Rubripirellula tenax: one gene and its partner. Each later gene encodes a partner of the first gene's protein in a complex. Links are inferred from orthologs where the notes say so. Each region holds a gene or a part of one and is shown on either strand. Other genes may lie near its edges.

Region 1 (10,281 bases):
GACTGCGGTTGCTTGGCTGCGGAGGCGCGCCGATTTCGGTCGCAGCATTCGAGCAATTCAAGCGACTCGGGGTGACGGTGATCCAGGGATACGGCTTGACCGAAACGGGACCCGTGATTTGCAGCGCGACGCCCGACAATGCGACGGCGGGTTTCGTTGGCGACTTTGTCGACGGATGGGAGCATGAAATTCGCGACGGTGAATTGTTCGTCCGCGGGCCGCACGTGATGAAAGGGTACTGGGGCGATGAACAGGCGACGCGAAATAAAGTCGACGCCGAGGGTTGGTTACGGACCGGCGATTTGGTCCAGCGTGATGCGGCAACGGGTCAGCTTCAAATTCTCGGCCGCGTCGACGATGTGATCGTGATGGACAACGGCCGAAAAATTTCGCCGTCGCCGATCGAGCGAGACGTCGAACAACTCGCCGGCGTCCGCCACGCGATGCTGGTTTGGCGAACACGGCTTGAGCTGTGGATCGATGGTGATGCGAGCGAGACCGAAATCCGCGCATTGCTATTGAAGCATCCCGAATGCCGCCGCGCGACCGTCCATCGCTTCGATCCACCGTTATCGATCGAGCAAGGCGAACTGACCGCGAAGGGAACGATCCGCCGAAAGGTCGTCCAACGACGCTATGCCGGGTCGTAGGCGTCGCTGCCCAGGCCGCGGCCTCGCGGGATGAATTTGCACATCAGGATGCCCAACATGTACAAGAACATCAGCGGGATCGCCAACGCGATCATGCTGGTCACGTCGGCCGGCGTCACGATCATCGCGATCACGTTGATCACCAGTACCGCGACCTTCCAGCTATCGATGAAGGCCTGTGTCTCCAGCAGCCCGATGCGTTGGATGAACAACATCACCAGTGGCAATTGGAACGCGATTCCGAATCCCAGTGGCAGCATCAGAACGAAGTTGACGTAGTACGAAAGCCGCGGCTCGATGGCGACATCCATGGAACCGTTGAACGCCAACAGGAATGCCAACACATAATGCAGCACCAGAAAGAACGCCAAGATCACACCGCTGATGAAAAGCAACACGGAGATCGGCAGATAGACGTACACATAGCGTCGCTCGTGGTCATGAAGTCCCGCCGCCACGAATGACCAGATGTGATAGAAAATCATCGGCGATGCAAAGACAGCACCGACGATCAATCCGGCTTTGACCCAGATCATGAACGGCTCTTCCATCTTCAACGAACTGAGGCCGGTCTTGTTTTGACGCAGTTGAAGACGTGGCTTCAGTTTCGCCGGGTCGGGAATCGATCCCAGGATATTGGCCAACTCTCGAGGCTCGATCGTGACCTGAGCGGTTTCGTCGGTGGACGTTTGGCCCGACACCGAAACATCGGCATCGCTCGCCGGTGGCACCACGGCCCGCAACGAATCCATCGTTAGGTTTTGATATTCTTCGGGAACGTCGTAGACGATCTCCGCGACCAGTGATCCGCCCGAAAGGAAGGCCCGAAGCGGTTTGACTTCGTCGGATTTCGGATCGTAACCCATCCGATACAAGTCGCGATCGGCCTGGAATTCGCGGATCGCAGATTCCAGCGGTTTTTGAATGAACAAAATCACGCTGTCAGCGAAGAACAACCCGAACAACATCCCGAAGGTCAACCACATGATTGCCTTCACCAAACTTTGGCGAAGTTCATCCAGGTGCTCCCCGAACGTCATCGTCGAATTGTCAAACAGGTCGTCTTTGGGGCGAGCCAATCGGTCCACGAATCGTGTCTCACATGGGCCAGAATCTGCTCTGGCGTTAAAAAGGGACGTATATTTCCAACAGTGTAACAGCCGGCGGCGAAAACGCCCGGGCCACCGATATCCTGAACGTCGCAAAATCTTGGTTGTCACCGACAAAAATACGCCGATGAATGCCTATCCGCTCACCTTTCACCCCGTTTTGAAGCAAACCATTTGGGGCGGTCGCCGCTTAGGCACCCAATTGGGCAAGCCCATCGGCGCAGATTCCAATTATGCCGAAAGTTGGGATATCGTCGATCATGGGGCTGACCAGAGCGTTGTCGCCGACGGTCCGCTGGCCGGAAAGACGTTGGCAGAAGTCATTGCGTCTAACCGCAAGTGGTTGCTCGGCGATGTAGATGTAAAGGGAATCGATTCGAAAGGATCGGGGCGGTTTCCGCTGCTGTTCAAATATCTCGATTGCAACCGCGTCCTGTCGGTCCAAGTTCACCCCGACGATCGATACGCCGCCCAGATGAGCCAACCCGACTTGGGAAAAACCGAAGCCTGGTATGTCGTTGCTGCCGATCCAGGAAGCCTGATTTATGCCGGTCTGAAATCGGACGTCAACAAAGCGACTCTGCGTGAAGCGGTGCAGGCGGGTCAAACCGAACAGGCACTGCATTCATTTCAGCCTCAGGTCGGCGACATCGTTTTCATCCCCGCCGGAACGGTACACGCCCTCGGTGCGGGTCTGGTGATTGCCGAAATCCAGCAATCCAGTGATACGACCTTCCGTTTGTTCGATTGGAATCGCGTCGACGAGCAAGGCAACAGCCGGCCGCTTCATATTTCAAAGAGCCTGGACGTGACGGACTATGCATCGGGTCCTGTGATGCCCCGGCGTCCGGACGAAGAAGTCGCAGGCTGGCAAACGATGGTCCAGAGCGACAAGTTCGTGATGCAATTGATGACCAAGGGCGTCGACACCCTCGGCGGCGACGGCAAGTTTCACATCGTGACCGTTCCACGCGGGCGAGTGACATTGGAATTCGCCGGCGAGACTCAGACACTCGGTGCGGGCACAACCATGCTGTTACCGGCGGCATCGTCGACGTGCAAAGTTGCGGTGCCATCGCCTGATTCCGTCGTGATGGCGTCGCACTTGCCGGACTGATGCGAACGACCCGAACTGGGTTCCACGATTCCTCAGGGATCGGAACGGAATGCTTGCTAAGCGTGGTGCCAGTCGGTCGATCGAGACCTTGATCCCACACGTCATTCCTTCGGGTGACAAAGTCGCTCTTACAAGTGACGGCGAAACCTATGTATGGTTGGCCGCGGGACGCCCCCCGATCAACCAGTTTCTTGGGAATTCATCGTCATGACAGGTCGCCGATTCGCGTCTCTTTCCAGTTTCGGTTTGGCTGCAATTGCGGCCATCGCCATTTCCGGATGTCGGGGTAACGGTTTTTTCCCGCCCGCCGGGCCGATGAACCAGCAACAAGCCAACGCGATCGCCCACGATCCGTTTCCTCAAAACGGCATCGCTCCGGACGAATTGGCGTCTCGACCACCGGATTACCAACAACCCCTGCCCGAAGCCGTGCGGAATCGACTGGTACCCGACGCGATGCCTTGGCTGGGACGTTAGTGATTGCTCGGATTGATCCACTACGGGATTGGACTCGGTTTTGGTAGGTTGGGTGGTTAACGCCCATTCAACTCCAAGACCATCATGCCTCGTAAAACCGCCAAGAAACGCCCCTCGAACTCCGCAGGCGATCCCTCCACGCTGCGTCTGCAACGTGTTTTGGCCGGCGCGGGCTTTGGTTCGCGACGCCAGTGCGAGGAATTGATCGAAGACGGCCGCGTCCACGTCGATGGCGTGGTCGTCGACAAACTGGGATCTTCGGTCGACCCGGAAACTCAAAAGATCCTGGTCGACGGCCAGCCGCTGCGGAAACAGAAAACGGTTTACTACGCCGTCAACAAACCCGTCGGTGTGGTCACGACCAATCGCGATCCCCAGGGCCGGCCGCGAGTCGTCGACTTGGTGCCACCCGACGAACGCGTGTTCCCGGTCGGTCGGTTGGACCTCAGCAGCGAGGGTCTGATCCTGCTGACCAACGACGGTGAACTGGCCCAGCAATTGACGCACCCCAGCTTCGGCGTGAAAAAAGTCTATCGCGTGATCGTCGCGGGCAAAGTCGAAAACGAAACGATGAAGAAGATGCGTGAAGGCATCTACATCGCCGAGGGCTTCGTCAAAGTCGATGGCGCGAAGCTGCTGAAGTCGAAAGCAAAATCGAGCGAGCTTGAAGTCACCCTTCGCGAAGGCAAGAACCGCGAAATCCGCCGCATCTTCGCCCGTTTCGGTCACAAGGTACAACAATTGCGCCGGATCGCTGTCGGACCACTGAAATTGGGGGACATGCCGCCGGGCGCGTACCGAGTCGTTGCTCGTGATGAAGTCGACAAGCTGTGGGCCGCCTGCGAAGCCGCCGAGAAAGAATCGGCCGCGACTTCGGCGCAAAAACGATCCAGTGGCGCCAAGCGAGCAGCAAAGAAGTACGGCGTAAAGGCTTCCAGTCGAACGACAAAACCGGGTGGCAATACGGCCGGGAAATCAAGCGGCAAGAAAGTCGGGCGTGCCGCAACGAAGTCGACGCCGGCGACGTTTTCGCTGCCGAAGAAACCTTCGAGTGGCGGCGTCATCATCGGCGGCGATGCGAGCCCGAAACTGGACCGCTCACAACAGAAAGAGCACGTCGTCCAACCGCGCCCCAAAGGCGGAAAGCGAAACGCGGCGGGGCGTGACGCCGATGGCGAAGGAACGCGATCAAGTCGACCACCATCTCGCGGCGCGAAGCGAAAAGGATTCAAGGGTAAGGGCGGCGGTGGCCGTTCTTCGGGACGAGGCACGAAGAAACGATAACGATGTCAAAACTGCATGCCGACTACTACGCCGATTCGATGGTGCAAATCGACGGCGCGATCGAATGGAATGAACCGGTTGGCGAAGAAACCTATCGCATCCGAATCGTTGCACCAACGCTCGCCGCGGCCGTGGTGCCGGGGCAATTCGTGATGATCCGGATCAAGGGAATCAACGCGCCACTGATCGGACGAGCCCTTGCGGTCTATGACGTGATCGCCGACGAATCGGGATCACTCCGGTGCATCGACTTGGTTTACCTTCGCAAAGGCGTGATGACGACGGCGCTGGCGAACTGCCAAGTCGGTACCGAAGTCACGGTGTGGGGACCGCTGGGCAATGGATTTTCTAATCGTCCGTGCGACCGACTGATCATGGCGGTTGGCGGTATCGGACAAACGCCGATGTTGCTGCTGGGCCAAGAGGCACTGGGTACGCGAACGTTCGGTGTCGACCGAGCGTCGGGATGGGCAAGCTCAGCGGAAATCATCTACGGCGCCCGGCGAGCAAGTCTGTTGGCCGGTGTCGACGATTTTCGCGGCGCCGGATTCGATGTCACCCTGTGTACCGACGATGGTTCCGTCGGCGAAAAACGTCTGGTGCCAGACGTCCTGGCCGAACGACTGTCCACAATCGAAGCGGGCACGCGAGTCCGTGTAGTGACGTGCGGCCCCGAAATCATGATGCAAAAAGTGGCTCAGACGTGTGAAGCCGCGGGCGTCGATTGCCAAGTCAGCATGGAAACGCCCATGGCGTGCGGCATCGGCATCTGTTTCTCATGCGTCGCCAAAATCCGCCAAGACGACGGTGAATGGGACTACAAACGGACCTGTGTCGAAGGCCCGATCTTTGACGCCGAGAAACTTTGCTGGGATTGAGTGCTGCGAAGCCCTCGCCGGTCTCTATGGCTTCGGTGCCGCCTCGGCCATCACGGCCAGGTCTTCGGCGCCAACGCGGGTGCAGAAATCGCCTAGTGACTCGGTGCCTTCTCGGTTCGCTTTGAACGCTGCGAAAATCGCGATTAGCTCATCCACCACGACGTCATCCGATACCAAGTCCTTGTAGATGAACGCCAATCGATTCCCCAGCCAACCGCCGCCGGCGAACACCGTGTACTTGTCCTTGGCTTTCCCAACCAACGCGATGTCCGCGTTGTAGGGACGAGCGCATCCGTTGGGGCAACCCGTCATTCGGATCGTGAATCTTTCTTTTGCCAATCCCAATTTCGCCAACGGTGCTTCTAAGCCATCGATGATGCTGGGCAGCCGACGCTCGCTTTCGGTAATCGCAAGTCCACACGTCGGAAGCGCTACGCACGACATCGACCAACGACGAACGGTGCTGGTGTCTTCGGTGATCGGCATTTGGTTCTGCTTGACCAGACCGATCAGCTTGTCTTTGTCCGCTTCGGCAATGTCGGTGAAGATCACGCTTTGGTGACCCGTCATACGAATTTCGGTTTTGAATTCGTGGCACACCGCACGCAAAGCCGCTTTGAGCTGGTGGTTGTTGTCGTCGTACAAACGGCCGTTTTCGATGTTCAAGCCATACGACCACTTGCCGTCGCCTTGCGCTTGCCAACCCATGTGATCGTCCACTTCGTGAACGTCGTCGGGCGTGCAGTCGGCCAACTTTTCGCCGTAGTACTTTTCGACTTCGGCGCGGAACTTTTCGATGCCCCACTCGGCGATCAGGTACTTCAGTCTCGCCACCTTACGGTCGGCGCGATTTCCGTTGTCGCGTTGAACTTGCAAAACACACTGGCAAACTGCGACAACTTGCTCGGGCGTCGCAAACGCCATTCGCTTGGCCAACGCCGGGAATGTCTTCGCCGCCGACGGCGTGGTGCCCATGCCGCCGCCGACCAACACGTTGTATCCGATCACGTTGTCGTCGCGGACGATCGCCAACAGCCCGATATCTTGGGTGTAAAGGTCGACGCAATTGTCGTCAGGAAAACCGATGCCCATTTTGAACTTACGCGGCAAGTACGTCGCACCGTAAAGCGGTTCAACGGCATCGCCACTGACGCGGCCATGAACGGTGGGACCCTCGTTGCCGCCGCCTTCCAGCGTCTTTTCGCCGGATTCGGGATCGGTTAGCCAAAGTTCGTGGTAGGCACTCGTTTGCGGCGCCATCGCGGTGGTCAACTCGTCGGTCAACGCTTCGATTTGGGCGTGAACGTTGCCGGTCCGCTTGGCCGGACAGCACATGATGTTTCGGTTCACGTCGCCGCAGGCGGCAAGTGTCGACAACGCCATATCGTTGATCCGCTTGATCGTCGGCCGCAGGTTGTCCTTCAGGATTCCGTGCAACTGGATCGTTTGGCGGGTTGTGATTTTCATTGTCGAGTTGCCCAGTTCTTCACAGGCATCCAGCATCGACAAAAACTGGTCTGATGTGATCCGACCACCGGGAATCCGCAGCCGCAGCATCATCGAATAGGCTTTTCCGCCGCCTTCCTTCTTGGCGGCTCCCCGTGCATCGCGGTCGTCTTGCTGGTACGAACCGTGAAACTTCAGCAATTGCAGATTGTCTTTATCGAAGTGGTCGACGGGAGCGGCGACTTCTTCACCGATCGTGCCCTTCAAATACTTGCTGGCGGTTTTGATCGATTCGACGGGGCTTAATTTTGGTGTGTCGGTAGACATCGAGACACAAATCCTGTGTGATTTCTAATACGTGGGGGGCGAAGATTCGCCGGGCGGTGCTTTTCAATGCGATTCGTTACAGTTTCCGCAGCTCCAGCCTTCTGCGTAACTATACCGGTCGCCGCCGTTTCTCACTATGGCGATCAATTCGGACGTATTGGAAGTGAAATCGATGACAGCGAGACTCTTGGACGGCAAACGCGTCGCCGCAGAAATTCGTGACGAAGTGGGCAACGAAGTCCGTGCATTCGTGCAATCGGGCGGGCCGACGCCGTGTTTGACGGCCGTTCTGGTCGGCGAAGACCCGGCCAGCCAGGTTTATGTGCGAAACAAAGCCAAAGCCTGTGAAAAAGCGGGAATCGACGGCCGGACGATGCGACTTCCCGCCGATACGACCCAAATCCAATTGGTCGAAGTCGTCCGCGGGCTCAACGCCGATCCGGCCGTTCACGGCATCTTGGTCCAATTGCCGCTGCCGGCGGGCGGCAATGGCGGACAAGGCTTTAACGAGCGGGCGATTTTGGACACGGTCGATCCGAACAAGGATGTCGACGCGTTTTCCCCCGTCAACGTGGGCCTTTTGATGCAAGGCCGGCCCAGGTTCTTGCCCTGTACCCCACACGGCATCGTCCAGCTTTTGCATCGCGAAAAGATCTCGGTGGCCGGCAAGCACGTCGTCGTCGTCGGCCGCAGCGACATCGTCGGCAAACCGATGGCCATGATGTTGGCCCAGCGAGACGGTTCGTGTGGCCGCGAGGTTGCCAACGCTACCGTCACGATCGCCCACAGCCGAACCGCCAACCTGGCCGAAGTTTGTCGATCCGCCGACATCCTGATCGCGGCTGTCGGCGTCCCGGAAATGATCGGCGGCGACATGGTTGCCGATGGGGCCGTGGTGATCGACGTCGGTATCAATCGAGTCGAAGACGGCGCTGGCGGCTACAAGTTGGTCGGCGACGTGAACTTTGCCGAAGCGATGGACAAGGCGTCGGCAATCACACCGGTGCCCGGAGGCGTCGGCCCACTTACGATCGCGATGCTGCTGCACAATACGCTGCTGGCCGCGAAGCAGTCCTAGCCCGGTCAACGCCAAGCTCAACGCCAAGCGTTAACGGTACAAGCCCGATCAAACCGATGCCGAAGCGTATCCCTTGGGATGGCTCTGGTGCCATCGCCATGCCGTTTCGATGATCGATTTCACGTCGGTATACTTGGGCTCCCATCCGAGCAACTTCTTGGCCAAACGGGCATCGGCGACTAATTCTGGCGGATCGCCCGCACGCCGCGTTCCCATGATTTCGGGGATCGCGTGGCCGGTGACTTCGCGGCAGGCGTCGATGATCTCACGGACGCTGGTGCCTTTGCCGGTGCCAAGGTTCACGCACAATCCCTTGCCCGCTTCCAAACGCTCCATCGCCGCCAAGTGGGCAGCGCCCAGATCGTCGATGTGGATGTAGTCGCGGATACAAGTTCCATCGGGCGTCGGATAGTCGTCGCCGTAAATGGTGATGGCTTCACGTTGCCCCAGCGCGACTTGCAACACGATCGGGATCAAGTGAGATTCCGGCGTGTGGTCTTCGCCGATCGTTCCGTCGGGCCGAGCACCAGCGGCGTTGAAGTATCGCAGCGCCGCGTAAGCGAATCCATATGCGGCGGCATAGTCGGCCAGCGCCTGTTCAATCACCAACTTGGTAAACCCGTACGGGTTGATGGGATGCTGTGGCGTGGTTTCAGGGATCGGCACGATTTCGGGTTCACCGTAGGTGGCCGTCGTGCTGCTGAAAACAATCTTTTTGACGTCGGCTTCTCGCATCGCATCAAGCAATTCGAGCGCCGCGATCACGTTGTTGCGATAGTACAGCGATGGATCGTTGACGGATTCGTTGACCAGTGCGAACGCGGCGAAGTGCATGACCGCGTCGATCTTCTTGCCCTTCAGCGTCGACACCAACTTGGCTTGATCGGCCAAATCGCCCTGCACCAACATTCCCGGCGGGACCGCACCGGCGTGGCCTCGCGAGAGGTTGTCGTAAACCGTGACCGTGTGCCCGGCGTCCATCAACGTACGGACTGCGTGTGAACCGATGTAACCGGCGCCGCCGACAACCAAAACATTCATAACAAAGTGATACTCAAGAGGAATCCGGACAACCCGAAAGCTCGTCCGCCGATTGTTCGCGGAGGGCAGGTTTCGACGACCAGAATAGATAGTCGATCGATCCGCCGAAAGGGAAACCTTTGACGGCAGCCCTGCGCTAGCGATGCGATTTCCCCACTCCCCGGATCCATTTGATGGCAAAGCGAACCACGAAACTGCAGCAACTTGCCCAGTCCGGTCCGGCGCCGAAGTCGGGTCGGGCGACGCAAACGTTGTGTAGCGATTTCCTGGACTATCTACGCGGCGAGTGCCATTTGGCGGCCAATTCGGTTGCCGCCTACGGTCGCGACATGACTCGTTTTGTGACTTGGGTGGGCGATCGGCGACTGGGCGGTTTGACGGTCGGCGACCTGACGGACTACATGGGCCAATTGCGAACATTCGATCTGGCGCCCGCGTCGATCGCCCGTAATTTGGTCGCCGTTCGTACGTTTTTCAAGTTTCTGCAGCTCGAGGGCGTCGTCCAGGACAACCCGGCCGAATTGCTGGCCACCCAAAAGATGTGGCAGCGGATGCCCACGGTCCTGTCGACTCGCCAGGTCGACACGTTCCTGAGATCGCCGAAGAAGACCGACAAGTATTGGCAGCGTGACGTGGCGATGTTGGAAGTGTTGTACGCGACCGGATGCCGAGCGTCGGAGGTTTGCACACTGCGTGTTCGCGACCTGTCATTGGCCGATCGCTATTTGAAATGCGAAGGCAAGGGCGGCAAGCAGCGGATGGTGCCGATCGGATCGACCGCGATCGCGGCGATCCAGCGATACTGTGCCGAACTGCGAGGCGAGTTGGCGGCCAAGATGCCGCATCCGCCCGAGGAACTCTTTCTATCTCGCAG
Region 2 (10,294 bases), on another replicon or contig:
ATTCGGGGCCCCACAACGCAAGCCCCGAGAGGCACATCACACCAAAGAACGGTGACAGCGCAACCGGCGCGAGTGGACCGAGCCAATCGACGACGCCGCTGCTGGTCGCCCAACTGCTGGCCGCGGCGATCTCTTCGGCATCGATCGGGCTGTCACGCTCAAGACTGCGTTCGATGTTTTGGGGACTCAGCGGCGTCGTTGATTGAGACGCCTCGTCGGCGGCGGCAAAATGAAACACCGGAGGCGATATCAATCCGACGAACAGTACCAGGGCAATCAGTTGACGCATCGATGACTCCGCTTTCCGCAATCACATGAGTGAGCAAACATACAGCAGTTCATTCTAGCGGTTTTTCATCCTCCGCAATCGGGCTTCCACCACGCCCCGCCGCCCATCGCTTCAGCCCCGCCAACCGTTGGTCGCCTCGGGCATAGTAGGTTTCGTCGAGCGAATCCAAATGACGTCGCGCCGCGTCCTCGTAACGATCCGCTGCGCCGTCATCGATTTGGATCCAACCCAAGCTCGCGAATTGATTGGCGATCGCGTCGGCGATCCGTTGATGGCCGGCGATCGTGGGGTGTACGTGATCGGCAAAGAATTGAGGATCAACGATCCCATCAGGCACTCGGGCGCCGCGAAAATCACGAGTGTCGAGTATCCGCTCGGTATCAACCACCGGGACGCCCGATTGTTTGCAGAGCACACGCACCGAGTCCACGATCGCAGTCGTCGCGCGCAGGGGACACAAGTCGCTTTCGCGGGCCATCACCAACAATTGCTTCGCTTCGTCCGATCGACCGCCTTCGAAGCGGCTGCGGCCGATCATGTAGCACGCCATCGCATTGGTATGCGCATTCGATGTATCGGACTTGAACGGAGGCGTGTTGATCAAGTCGCCCGCCGGAACACAAGCGATCATCGGCACACCGGCGGCTTTCGTCGTGTCAATCATCTTGGTAAGCGTTTGATGAAACTGACTCTCGACTTCGCGCCGCCAACCCGGATCGTCGCGATACGCATCGAGACCACCGACGTGATCCAGTCGCGTATCGACTTCAGCCGACAGCGTCACGGCGTTGGTCGGATCGGCGTGCGAAGCGAATTTCCGTTGCAACCATCCGACCGTCGCCCAATGCGCGGCGACGCGTGTGGCGGCTCGGCGCCCCCATCCGAGTTCGCGGACGGCGGCATACGATCGGTCTTCCAAGAATTCGTTGTGGCCGGTGTACAGAACGATCGCGTCAGGTTCGAAGCGTAACACCTCGTCAAGGAGTTTCGAGACGCGATAGCTGGCGTACGAGACTCCGCCGCAATTGACGACCTCGAATTTTGCTTCCGGGGCGGCAGCTTCCAGTCGCAACCGCAACCAGGTCGAAAACGCCGTCTCGGTCGCGTACGGTCGCCCCGCAACGGTCGAGCCACCCAATACGAAGATGCGACGTGTGCCAGCCGGCTTGGTTTGGGCAAACGAATCAGGATAAAAGAATTTCAGTCGCCAATCGGGTATGACGTAGCGTTGCGATTCTGCATCCAATTCGAACAACGGGCGCAGATGCTCCATCCCGGCAACGGGATCGACGTCGACCGCGTCGGGAACCGTCGCGAACGTCCGCACCGCCCACTCGATGGCGAAAAACGGCAGAAGCGAAAGCGTGACGGCCATCGCGATCATCACCCTTCGGCGGCGACCTCGCTTGTCGTCGGCAACTATTTTTGTCATCGTTTCAGCATGTTCATTACGCGCCATCTTTATTTGACCGGTTTTCGCGGGACGGGAAAAACGTCCGTCGCTGCTCGATTGTCGGCCGCCTGGGCCGTCGCGACCATCGACTTGGACGACGTCATCGAAACGAACGCCGGAAAATCGATTCGCGAGATTTTTTCGTCTGGCGGCGAGTCGCATTTCCGCGACCTCGAAACCGAGGCACTTCGCGTCGTCGCGGCCGGCAAGCCGTCGATCGTGTCGTTGGGCGGTGGTGCCATTCTACGTGCCGAGAATCGCGAGTTGATCGAATCGACGGGAATTCGTGTCTGGTTGGATGCGACGCCAGAGGAGATTTGTGATCGCGTGCTCGCCGATGCGTCGACGACAGAGCGCCGGCCGGCGCTGACGGAATTGTCCCAGCGAGAAGAAATCCATCGCCTGATGGCCCAGCGACGGGATTTGTACCAAGCGTCCGCCGACCACCACGTCGACACGACGGGCAAGTCGGTTGACGAAGTAGCGAAGTTGGTGATGGAAGCCGTCGGACGAAATGGAGGCGAGAACGCCTGATAACAAGGTGGTTCCGCAAGGACGGGAATCCGCCGTTCTAAAAAGTCTCGTTTGGCCGCGGGCGTCTATTGATAGCAAGGCAGATGTCCCGCCAAGCTCTCAAAAGCAGTTCCACGGTGGGAATGATCTTGTCTTCGAGGACCGCGATAGATTATCGGGAACTGAAAGAAGCTCAAATTCGCCTTTCAGGACTCGCTCGCGATGCAATCGTCACGACGTCGAACAATATCGAAACTATCGCCTATCCTGCTGTTCGCCTTTGGCATCCTCTTCGGATCGCCGGTGATGGCCCAGGGATCGGTATCGTTCCAGCCGTACACCGTCTACGTGGCTCAAGAGGAGTCGCACGCCCGATGCGGTCCTTCGGCGACCGACTATCGCACGGACGAACTTCGCCATGGCCAAGCGCTGGAGGTCTATTACGAAGGCAAAGACGGTTGGTTGGGCATTCGGCCGCCCGAGTCGGCGTTCAGCTGGATCCCCGCAGACACCGTTGAACGCGAAAAATCCAGCAACACAGGCGTGGTCATTGAGGATCGCACCGTCGCATGGATCGGCACCCACCTGGGTCGCGCCCGTTCGTACAACTGGCAAGTTCAGTTGTCCAAGGGCGAACCGGTCACGATCATCGGCAAGAGCGAACGCGAAGGACCCGATGGGCCTCAGTTGTGGTACCGCATCGTTCCGCCGTCGGGCGAGTTTCGCTGGATCCACCGCGATCAAGTCGTGATCAACAGCGAACAGCTGATCGAAACGATGGCAGTCGCTCAATCGCAAAACGAAATCATGTTTGCCGAAGCCGGGCCCACGTCGCCTCGCACGCAAAGCATCGAGCCAAAGCGAACGGCACGCCCCGCCGCGCAGCCGATCGCGGCGAAACCCGCTTCGAGTCGCCGAACGCATCCGTCCGGTGTTGCTCAAGCATCCGGTGAATCGGTGCTGGAGAACGACGCCGATGATATGGAACTGATGCCGATTGGCAGCGGCCTAAGAGACTCATGGAAATCAAGCGAGCCGAGCGAAGCCGAAGACTCTCGCCCACGGACCGCATCGGTCGAACTTGAATCGCCTCCATCGCTGGCGCCATCGCCAAGTCTGGGCGTCTCACAGCAAACCGCCTCACAGCAACCGCCGGTGGCGAATGAACCCACTCGGCGGAAAGGTCTGATCGCCTCAGTCGCGTTCTTGGGGCGGCCGACTTTGACGCCGATCGGAACGTCAACAACCACCGCGATCCCACCGGTGCCGAACGATGACAATTGGACCAGCGGCGCCGCGCGAACTTCCAATGCGGTCGCAAGCGCTGAAGCACCGCAACCGATGTCGACGCCGACCACCGCGATTGCTCAACCGAGTGTCGCTACGCAGCAGAGTGTTGTATCGCAGTCGAGCATTCCGGTCGAAATGAGCCTTCCCGCACCGGCGCCCCCAGCGTCAACGATCATGCAGGTTTCTGGCCAGGCACCGATGCCGGCTCAAAACTTGGTTCCCCAACCCATGGCGAGTCCTGCGGTTTCAGGATGGATGCCCGCCGGCAGCATGCCGGCGGCTGCGGCGTCTTCCCCGTTACTAACAACGGCATCGACGTTGAACGTCGTTCCCGCCCAGCGCATCGCACAGATCAAAAGCGAAACCGCGAACGCGAGCGTTGATCAATTGACGATAACATTATCGCGTTTGATGGCCGGGCAAGCCTCGGCGCTTGAAACCGAACCTGTTGCGACTGCGGCTCGGACGATCGCTCGATCCGCCACCGATGCGAACATTGCATCGCAGGCAAGACTTTTGGCCGATCGCGCCGAACAATATGCTCTCGTTGCGACCCGTCGCGACGGGAACTCGATGATCCGAAACCAAGGCGATGTCGTGCTTGCCGATGCGACGATGCCGATCGGAACACCGACCAGCCTGACGGTCCCCGAACTTCCAATCGCGTCGTTTGACAACGCGCCGGCAACTGCAACCCAAACCGCAGCAACTGCCGACACGCCTACCTATGGCGGACAACTTGTTCAGGTCTATTCGGCTCGACCGCACAGCCCACCGTTTGCGTTGACCGATGGCACCGGCCGCACTGTTGCCTACGTGACCCCCGTGCCGGGTGTGAACTTGCGGTCGCATCTGAACAGCCGAGTCAATGTGGTCGGCACGGTCGGATACTTGCCGGGGCTGAACATGCCCCACGTGATGGCGTCACACGCGGTACGAATCGTCGAATAGACGCTGCGGCCATGTGATTTCGGAAAAACCACTTTTTCGCGGCGACGGCAGCCTATCGCACGCCCGGATTCCGCCCGTCGAAGCGGCTGCCGACGAAGCTACCCCGGTGGACTGGGATACTGGTTTAACGGACGTGGTAGGGTTACCATTTCGGCATGAGTACCGAAGAAATCAAACATCGCCGCCAGCAACTCCGCAATCTCGTCGTGATGGCTTTCGCGGACGGCCAGTTAGGCGAACGCGAAGTCCACTTGGTGGCTGACCGCTGTGCCGAGCTGGGGCTAGACGAATACGATCTGCAGAAAGCGGTCGAGTTCGGACTGGGCGACGAGGCCGCCTTGGAACTGCCGACGGGCGCCGAAGCGAGCGAAGAGCTGCTCAAAGACATGATCCGCATGATGGCCGCCGATGGCCATTTGGACGAAAGCGAAAAACGGTTGTTCGCGCTCGCGGCAGCCAAGATGTCGATCTCTACCGCCGACGTGCAGCGGTTGATCGACGAAACGCTTAGTTCGTGAGCAAAGCGGTGGCCCGAATCTTGATCACCTCTGGTCCGACGCGTCAATATCTTGACCCGGTTCGCTATTTGACCAACGCGTCGAGTGGGCGGATGGGATCGGCGTTGGCCGCCGCTGCGCTGAACCTTGGCCACGAAGTCGTCGTCATCTCGGGTCCGGTGTCGGTCGAGTACCCCAACGCGGCAACGGTCATACCCGTCATCTCGACCGACGAGATGCTGCAAGCCGCCGTCGAAACATTCAAGACGTGCGACGGCGCGATCGGTGCCGCAGCGCCATGTGATTACATGCCGCGAGAAATGCAAACGCAAAAGATTTCCAAGACAGGCAAGCCGCTTGCCATCGAGTTGGTCGAAACGCCCGATGTCGTCGCCACGCTCGGCCAAAATAAACGACATGACCAATGGGTCGTCGGCTTCGCTTTGGAAACGGAAGACCGACACTTCCGCGCGATCGTTAAATTGGAACGCAAACATTGTGACTTGATGGTGTCCAATGGTCCCGCGGCGATCGATGCGGCCGACAACGAAGTCGAACTGCTTGATCGCGACGGTGCGGTCATCGAAGCCATCCAAGGCACCAAAGAACACGTTGCCGATCGGTTGCTGAAGCAAATCCACGATCGATTGATCCGTTGAAGCGACATCAACATTGCAACGATGCGACCATTAACAATCAACTCCTCTGAACCCGAAAAGCTCTGTGGACCTCTCCGTATCGCTTGGCCGTTTGCAGCTTAAGAATCCGATCATGGTTGCTTCGGGCACGTTTGGTTACGCCCGTGAAATGGAAGGCATCGTCGACGTTCCTCGGCTCGGCGCGGTGCTTCCAAAGACCATCACCGCCGAACCTCGCGTCGGAAACGCGCCTTGGCGAACGGTCGAAACCACCGCCGGATTGCTCAACGCGATCGGGTTGGACAACGACGGCGTTGACGCGTTCTTAGAGAATCACCTTCCTTACTTGGCTGCATTGGGCACGTCGGTTGTGGTCAGCGTTGCCGGTCGAACCGAAGACGATTTTGTTCAGTTGGCGCGTCGTGTCGGTGAACGCGAGGGAGTCTCGGCAATCGAGCTGAACCTTTCTTGTCCCAATGTCAGCGGTGGCATCGACTTTGGCACCAACGCCAAGTCATGCCAAAGCGTTGTCGCGGCGGCGCGCGCGGCGACGGACGTGCCGATCCTGGCCAAGCTGACGCCGAATGTGACTCGCATCGACGAGATTGCTCGCGGTGCAGCCGACGGCGGCGCCGACGCGGTCTGCCTGATCAACACGGTTTTAGGCATCGCCGTTGACTGGCGAAAACGCAAGCCGATGCTGGGTAACGGCATGGGCGGATTGAGCGGCCCCGCGATCAAGCCGATCGCGCTTCGGTGTGTGCACCAAGTCGCTTCGGCCGTCGACATCCCGATCATTGGGATCGGCGGTATTGCAACGATCGATGACGTGATGCAGTTCTTGGTGACCGGCGCCAGTGCCGTTCAGATTGGAACGGCGAACTACTATGACCCGACCGTATCGACGCGGCTGATCGACGAACTACCATCCGCCTTGGCAGAGATCGGTGCCACCACCGTCGGCCAGTGCGTTCGCACGCTGAACAAGTAGATCGACTCATGACGACCCTTTCCGCGACCGACGTTTCGACCGTCACGAATCTTGCACAACACATGCGTGAAATGCGTGTGCGTGCCGAATCGATGCGGGCGGAGTTTGCGACCGGCGACCGCGGTTTCTTCTCGCCGATCGAGGACGACCAGGTCACGCATCTTTGGGTCTCGTACCACATGGCGCGGGCGGCGCTGCTAGAAATCCTGCACACAATCCGCACGACGGCCGGAAAAGCACGCGAAGACAATGCGGCCGAGTTCGCACTGGCGTACACGTCGGCGCTGATCCTGATCGATGCCGCTCGCACCCTTCGCGACCAGTTCGGTAAAGACGTCCTGGTGCGCCGAAAACTGAACGAATCGTATTCGTTGTTTGGCATCGACCGGAACAGCTTCGATACAATCCAACTGTCGTTGACCGATCCCAAAAATGCGATCGGCGTTCGACGTGCGAACCATTTCTATGACGACAATCGGGAACTCTTCCAGCGGTTGTCGTTGGCCGACGAGAATGTGGCGCGGTTGGTCTCGCTGATCGATGTCCTGCGCGAACGAGTTGCGATCGGTGCCAAGCGTTACCTCCGCGCTCGTGTTCATCAACTTCGCCAAGACACGCGTGAGCGATTGGTCGGCCAGAGCTTCGCTCGCTCGGTGTACGCCATTCAAGAATGGGGTTCGCGATTGGTCAGCAGCATTTCGACCAAGCCCGGCCACGTCGCCCGATTGCCCGCCCACGTCGCGGACGCCATCGCGGCGATCATTCAACCCGGCGACGTCTTTGTGACGCGAAAAGAAGCCGCCGTCACGAACTACTTCTTGCCCGGTTTCTGGCCACACGCGGCGATGTACGTCGGTAACGATCAGGTCGTCGAATCACTTAAAGACGGTGTTCGAGTCCGCACAATGGATTCGCCGCTGGGAAACGATGCGATCGCGTTGATTCGTCCGACACTCCCTGCGCCGCAAATCGATCAAGCCATCCGGCGCGCCCATTCGCATGTTGGTAAACCGTATGACTTTGATTTCGACTTCACGCGATCCGATCGCATGGTTTGCACCGAAGTCGTCTATCGCAGTTACGAGGGCCTCGGCGGGATGTCATTCGAATTGAAGAAACGCGCCGGACGGCAAACGATTTCGGCCGAAGACCTCTTGGAATTAGCAGTTGCCGGGCAGTCTTTCTCTACAGTTGCCGTTTACTGCCAGCGATTCGGTGACGCTTTGTTGACCGATCACGATGTGGCACCCGTGATGAACGCGACCGTCGCCACCCTGAAAAACAACTCTTAACTTCGCTACTGTAATATGAACTTACTCGATCGAATCGACCGGATCGTTCGCCCGATCACGATTCCTAACCTGACCGCCTTGCTGGTCGGTTGCCAGTTCGTGTTTTGGATCTTCAGTCTTGTTGACCCGACGATGATCGAACGAGGCACTTTGATTTGGGACAAAGTGATCGAAGGCGAAGTCTGGCGATTGGGAACGTTCTTGCTGGTCGCGCCGACGAGCAGTCCGATCTTCGCGATCTTCTACTTCTATATCTTCTACATGATGGGAACGGCGCTCGAACAACAATGGGGCAACGTCCGATACTGTTCATTCATGTATGTCGGACTCATCTTGACGTTGATCGCCGCCGGTATCGCGCACGACCAATCCGTGACCGGTTTCTTCCTCGAAGCAACCGTCTTTTTGGCCTTTGCGACCTACAACCCGAACTTTGAATTTCTCTTGTTCTTTGTACTGCCGGTGAAGATCAAGTACTTGGCGTGGCTGCAAGCGGCTTGGTACGTTCTGACGTTTCTTGCCGCGCCACTGGCTGGCAAGATGTTGGTTCTAGCATCAGTCGGAAACTACTTGCTGTTCTTCGGACGCGGGCTGTTTGGCCGCGGTGTTAGTCTGCAACGCAAAATGGCGTGGAACAAGAAACAGGTCAAACAGTCCAAGACGCCGCGACACGTTTGTCACGTCTGTGGCATCGACAGCACCACGGACCCAAGCGCCGACTTTCGATACTGCAGCCAGTGCGACGGCCATTTCGCGTATTGCCAAGATCACCTTCGCGATCACCCGCACGTGAACAAGAACGCAGTGAAGTAGCCAGTCACGAGACACCCGCACTCTGCCATTCTTTGATCGCTTCGACGGGCGAAACCAACATGATGACGTTCAACGTCAAGCAATCTCGGATCGTCACCAGCAGCACCAATTCCACGACCAGAAAAAACGCGATCGCCGTCAACGGGCGGACCCGTGAAGCAAACGCGTAGCCCAACAAGCACGCGATCACGTCGAAAATCGAGTTGGCGATCGAGTCACCAAAGTAATCCAACGAGATCGTGCCCTCGCGGTATCGGTTGATGATGATCGGCGAGTTCTCCAAAATCTCCCAACCGGCTTCGATCACAGTCGCAAGGATCCACTTCACATGGGTCGGAACCTTTGTCAGCAAGTTCAACGCGGCAAAGAAAATCAAGCCGTGCAGCACGTGTGAAAAGAAATAGGGATCGATCAAGTGCTGCGACGCATGAGACGTCCAAATGTCCCAGGCCCATGGGACCGGACGTCCACAGGCACACCACCACGTTCGCCTCATCGCTCGCAGAATCGTGACCATGACCACAGTCACGCCCACAATCCAGGCAACACAGCGAGTCCGTTGGTTGGCGTTCAATGGTTGGTTCCCTGCAAGACCGTTCGACTGGATTCGTTGTTTTCGATAGCGTCCCACATCGACGTCAATTCGGCCACCTTGTCCGGCATGTCGTTGTAAAGGTTGGTGGTTTCGGCCGGGTCGTTTTCCAAATGATAGAGCTGGCCCAATGGATCGCCTCGCTTGGCGGCGATCTTGCTGGGTTTCGAAAAACCTCCCGAACCAAGGCCCAAAATCAATTTCCAAGGCCCGCTACGGATCGTTTTCAATTTGCTGCCGCTCGACAACGCCAACGAAGATCGAACCGGTTCGTCGCTCCCGTGAAGCAGCGGCAGAATGCTGAAACTGTCGGGTCCTTCGTTTTCTGTAAGTTCCGTTTGCGCGACGGCGGCAAACGTGGCCAGCATATCGACGAACGAAATCGTTTGATCGCAACTCGAACCGGCTTTGACTTTGCCGGGCCATCTTGCAACGAAAGGCATTCGGTGCCCGCCCTCCCAAGCGTCCGCTTTCATGCCGCGCAATCCGCCGACCGAATCGTGCGAAAATCGATCTACGTCTTCGGCGTACCAGACCGGTCCGTTGTCCGATGTGAAGATGACCAGCGTATCGTCGGACATCCGCTCATCATCCAACGACTTCAGCACACGACCGATTTGTGCATCGACCATCATCACGAAATCGCCGTACATACCAGCGCCACTCTTGCCGCGAAAGGCTTCGACGGGCAACCATGGCGTGTGTGGCGCGGGATAGGCCAGATAGAGGAACAACGGCTGTTCGCGATCGTGGGCTTGAATCACCGAGACGGCTTCGTCGGTGAATCGCGGCAGGACTTCATCGAGTTCCAGCCCCGGCGCGATTCCGCCTTCTCGCCAAAACTCACCCTGAATCGGTGACCATCCCTCGCTTGAATTCGCTTCGATCGAGTCCGTCGGTGGATCGACGGCCCGGTTGCCCGAAATGTAGAAGTAGGGCGGGATATCCGTCGATGCTCGGATTCCAAAAAACGAA

What was found.
Region 2: the proteins of Poly51_RS09200 (region 1) and Poly51_RS04160 are in contact, whole or in part, in a crystal structure (PDB 5UE9), measured with the Lactococcus lactis proteins. The link is inferred for Rubripirellula tenax from one-to-one orthologs. Residues at the interface, in WP_023189152.1 of Lactococcus lactis: Leu4, Gln5, Ala47, Ser48, Met49, Leu50, Leu51, Arg52, Arg53, Met95, Leu98, Arg223, Met224, Ala225, Cys226, Ile228, Gly229, Ala230, Cys231, Tyr232, Ala233, Val235, Glu236, His237, Asn243, His244, Ala245, Lys247, Glu250; in WP_025017116.1 of Lactococcus lactis: Gly25, Phe27, Phe29, Glu32, Tyr33, Lys35, Tyr36, Lys48, Phe56, Thr60, Pro61, Arg62, Val63, Ala64, Glu65, Thr66, Ala67, Ser68, Gly69, Met70, Ile74, Gln77, Pro223, Glu251, Phe274, Ala275, Pro277, Phe278.

What each region holds. Positions count from the first base shown.
Region 1 is NZ_SJPW01000002.1:915,862-926,142, forward strand. Bases 3,748-6,577 are described here. They hold Poly51_RS09200 (dihydroorotate dehydrogenase electron transfer subunit), read left to right. Parts: upstream 3,748-4,639; coding sequence 4,640-5,515; downstream 5,516-6,577. Other genes in these bases: Poly51_RS09195 (pseudouridine synthase), read left to right, coding at 3,748-4,637; Poly51_RS09205 (NADPH-dependent assimilatory sulfite reductase hemoprotein subunit), read right to left, coding at 5,540-6,577. In the rest of the region: Poly51_RS09175 (AMP-binding protein), read left to right, coding at 1-650; twin-arginine translocase subunit TatC, read right to left, coding at 635-1,738; Poly51_RS09185 (type I phosphomannose isomerase catalytic subunit), read left to right, coding at 1,887-2,876; Poly51_RS09190 (membrane or secreted protein), read left to right, coding at 3,084-3,353; more of Poly51_RS09195, read left to right, coding at 3,438-3,747; more of Poly51_RS09205, read right to left, coding at 6,578-7,288; bifunctional methylenetetrahydrofolate dehydrogenase/methenyltetrahydrofolate cyclohydrolase FolD, read left to right, coding at 7,461-8,366; UDP-glucose 4-epimerase GalE, read right to left, coding at 8,415-9,407; site-specific tyrosine recombinase XerD, read left to right, coding at 9,581-10,281.
Region 2 is NZ_SJPW01000001.1:1,119,763-1,130,056, reverse strand. What follows is about bases 4,827-7,669. They hold Poly51_RS04160 (dihydroorotate dehydrogenase), read left to right. Parts: upstream 4,827-5,716; coding sequence 5,717-6,622; downstream 6,623-7,669. Other genes in these bases: Poly51_RS04155 (YiiX/YebB-like N1pC/P60 family cysteine hydrolase), read left to right, coding at 6,631-7,669; Poly51_RS04165 (phosphopantothenoylcysteine decarboxylase domain-containing protein), read left to right, coding at 5,023-5,652; Poly51_RS04170 (TerB family tellurite resistance protein), read left to right, coding at 4,827-5,014. In the rest of the region: Poly51_RS04190 (hypothetical protein), read right to left, coding at 1-289; Poly51_RS04185 (GDSL-type esterase/lipase family protein), read right to left, coding at 339-1,721; Poly51_RS04180 (shikimate kinase), read left to right, coding at 1,731-2,276; Poly51_RS04175 (hypothetical protein), read left to right, coding at 2,478-4,496; more of Poly51_RS04170, read left to right, coding at 4,652-4,826; more of Poly51_RS04155, read left to right, coding at 7,670-7,914; Poly51_RS04150 (hypothetical protein), read left to right, coding at 7,930-8,727; Poly51_RS04145 (DUF2585 family protein), read right to left, coding at 8,732-9,301; Poly51_RS04140 (sulfatase family protein), read right to left, coding at 9,298-10,294.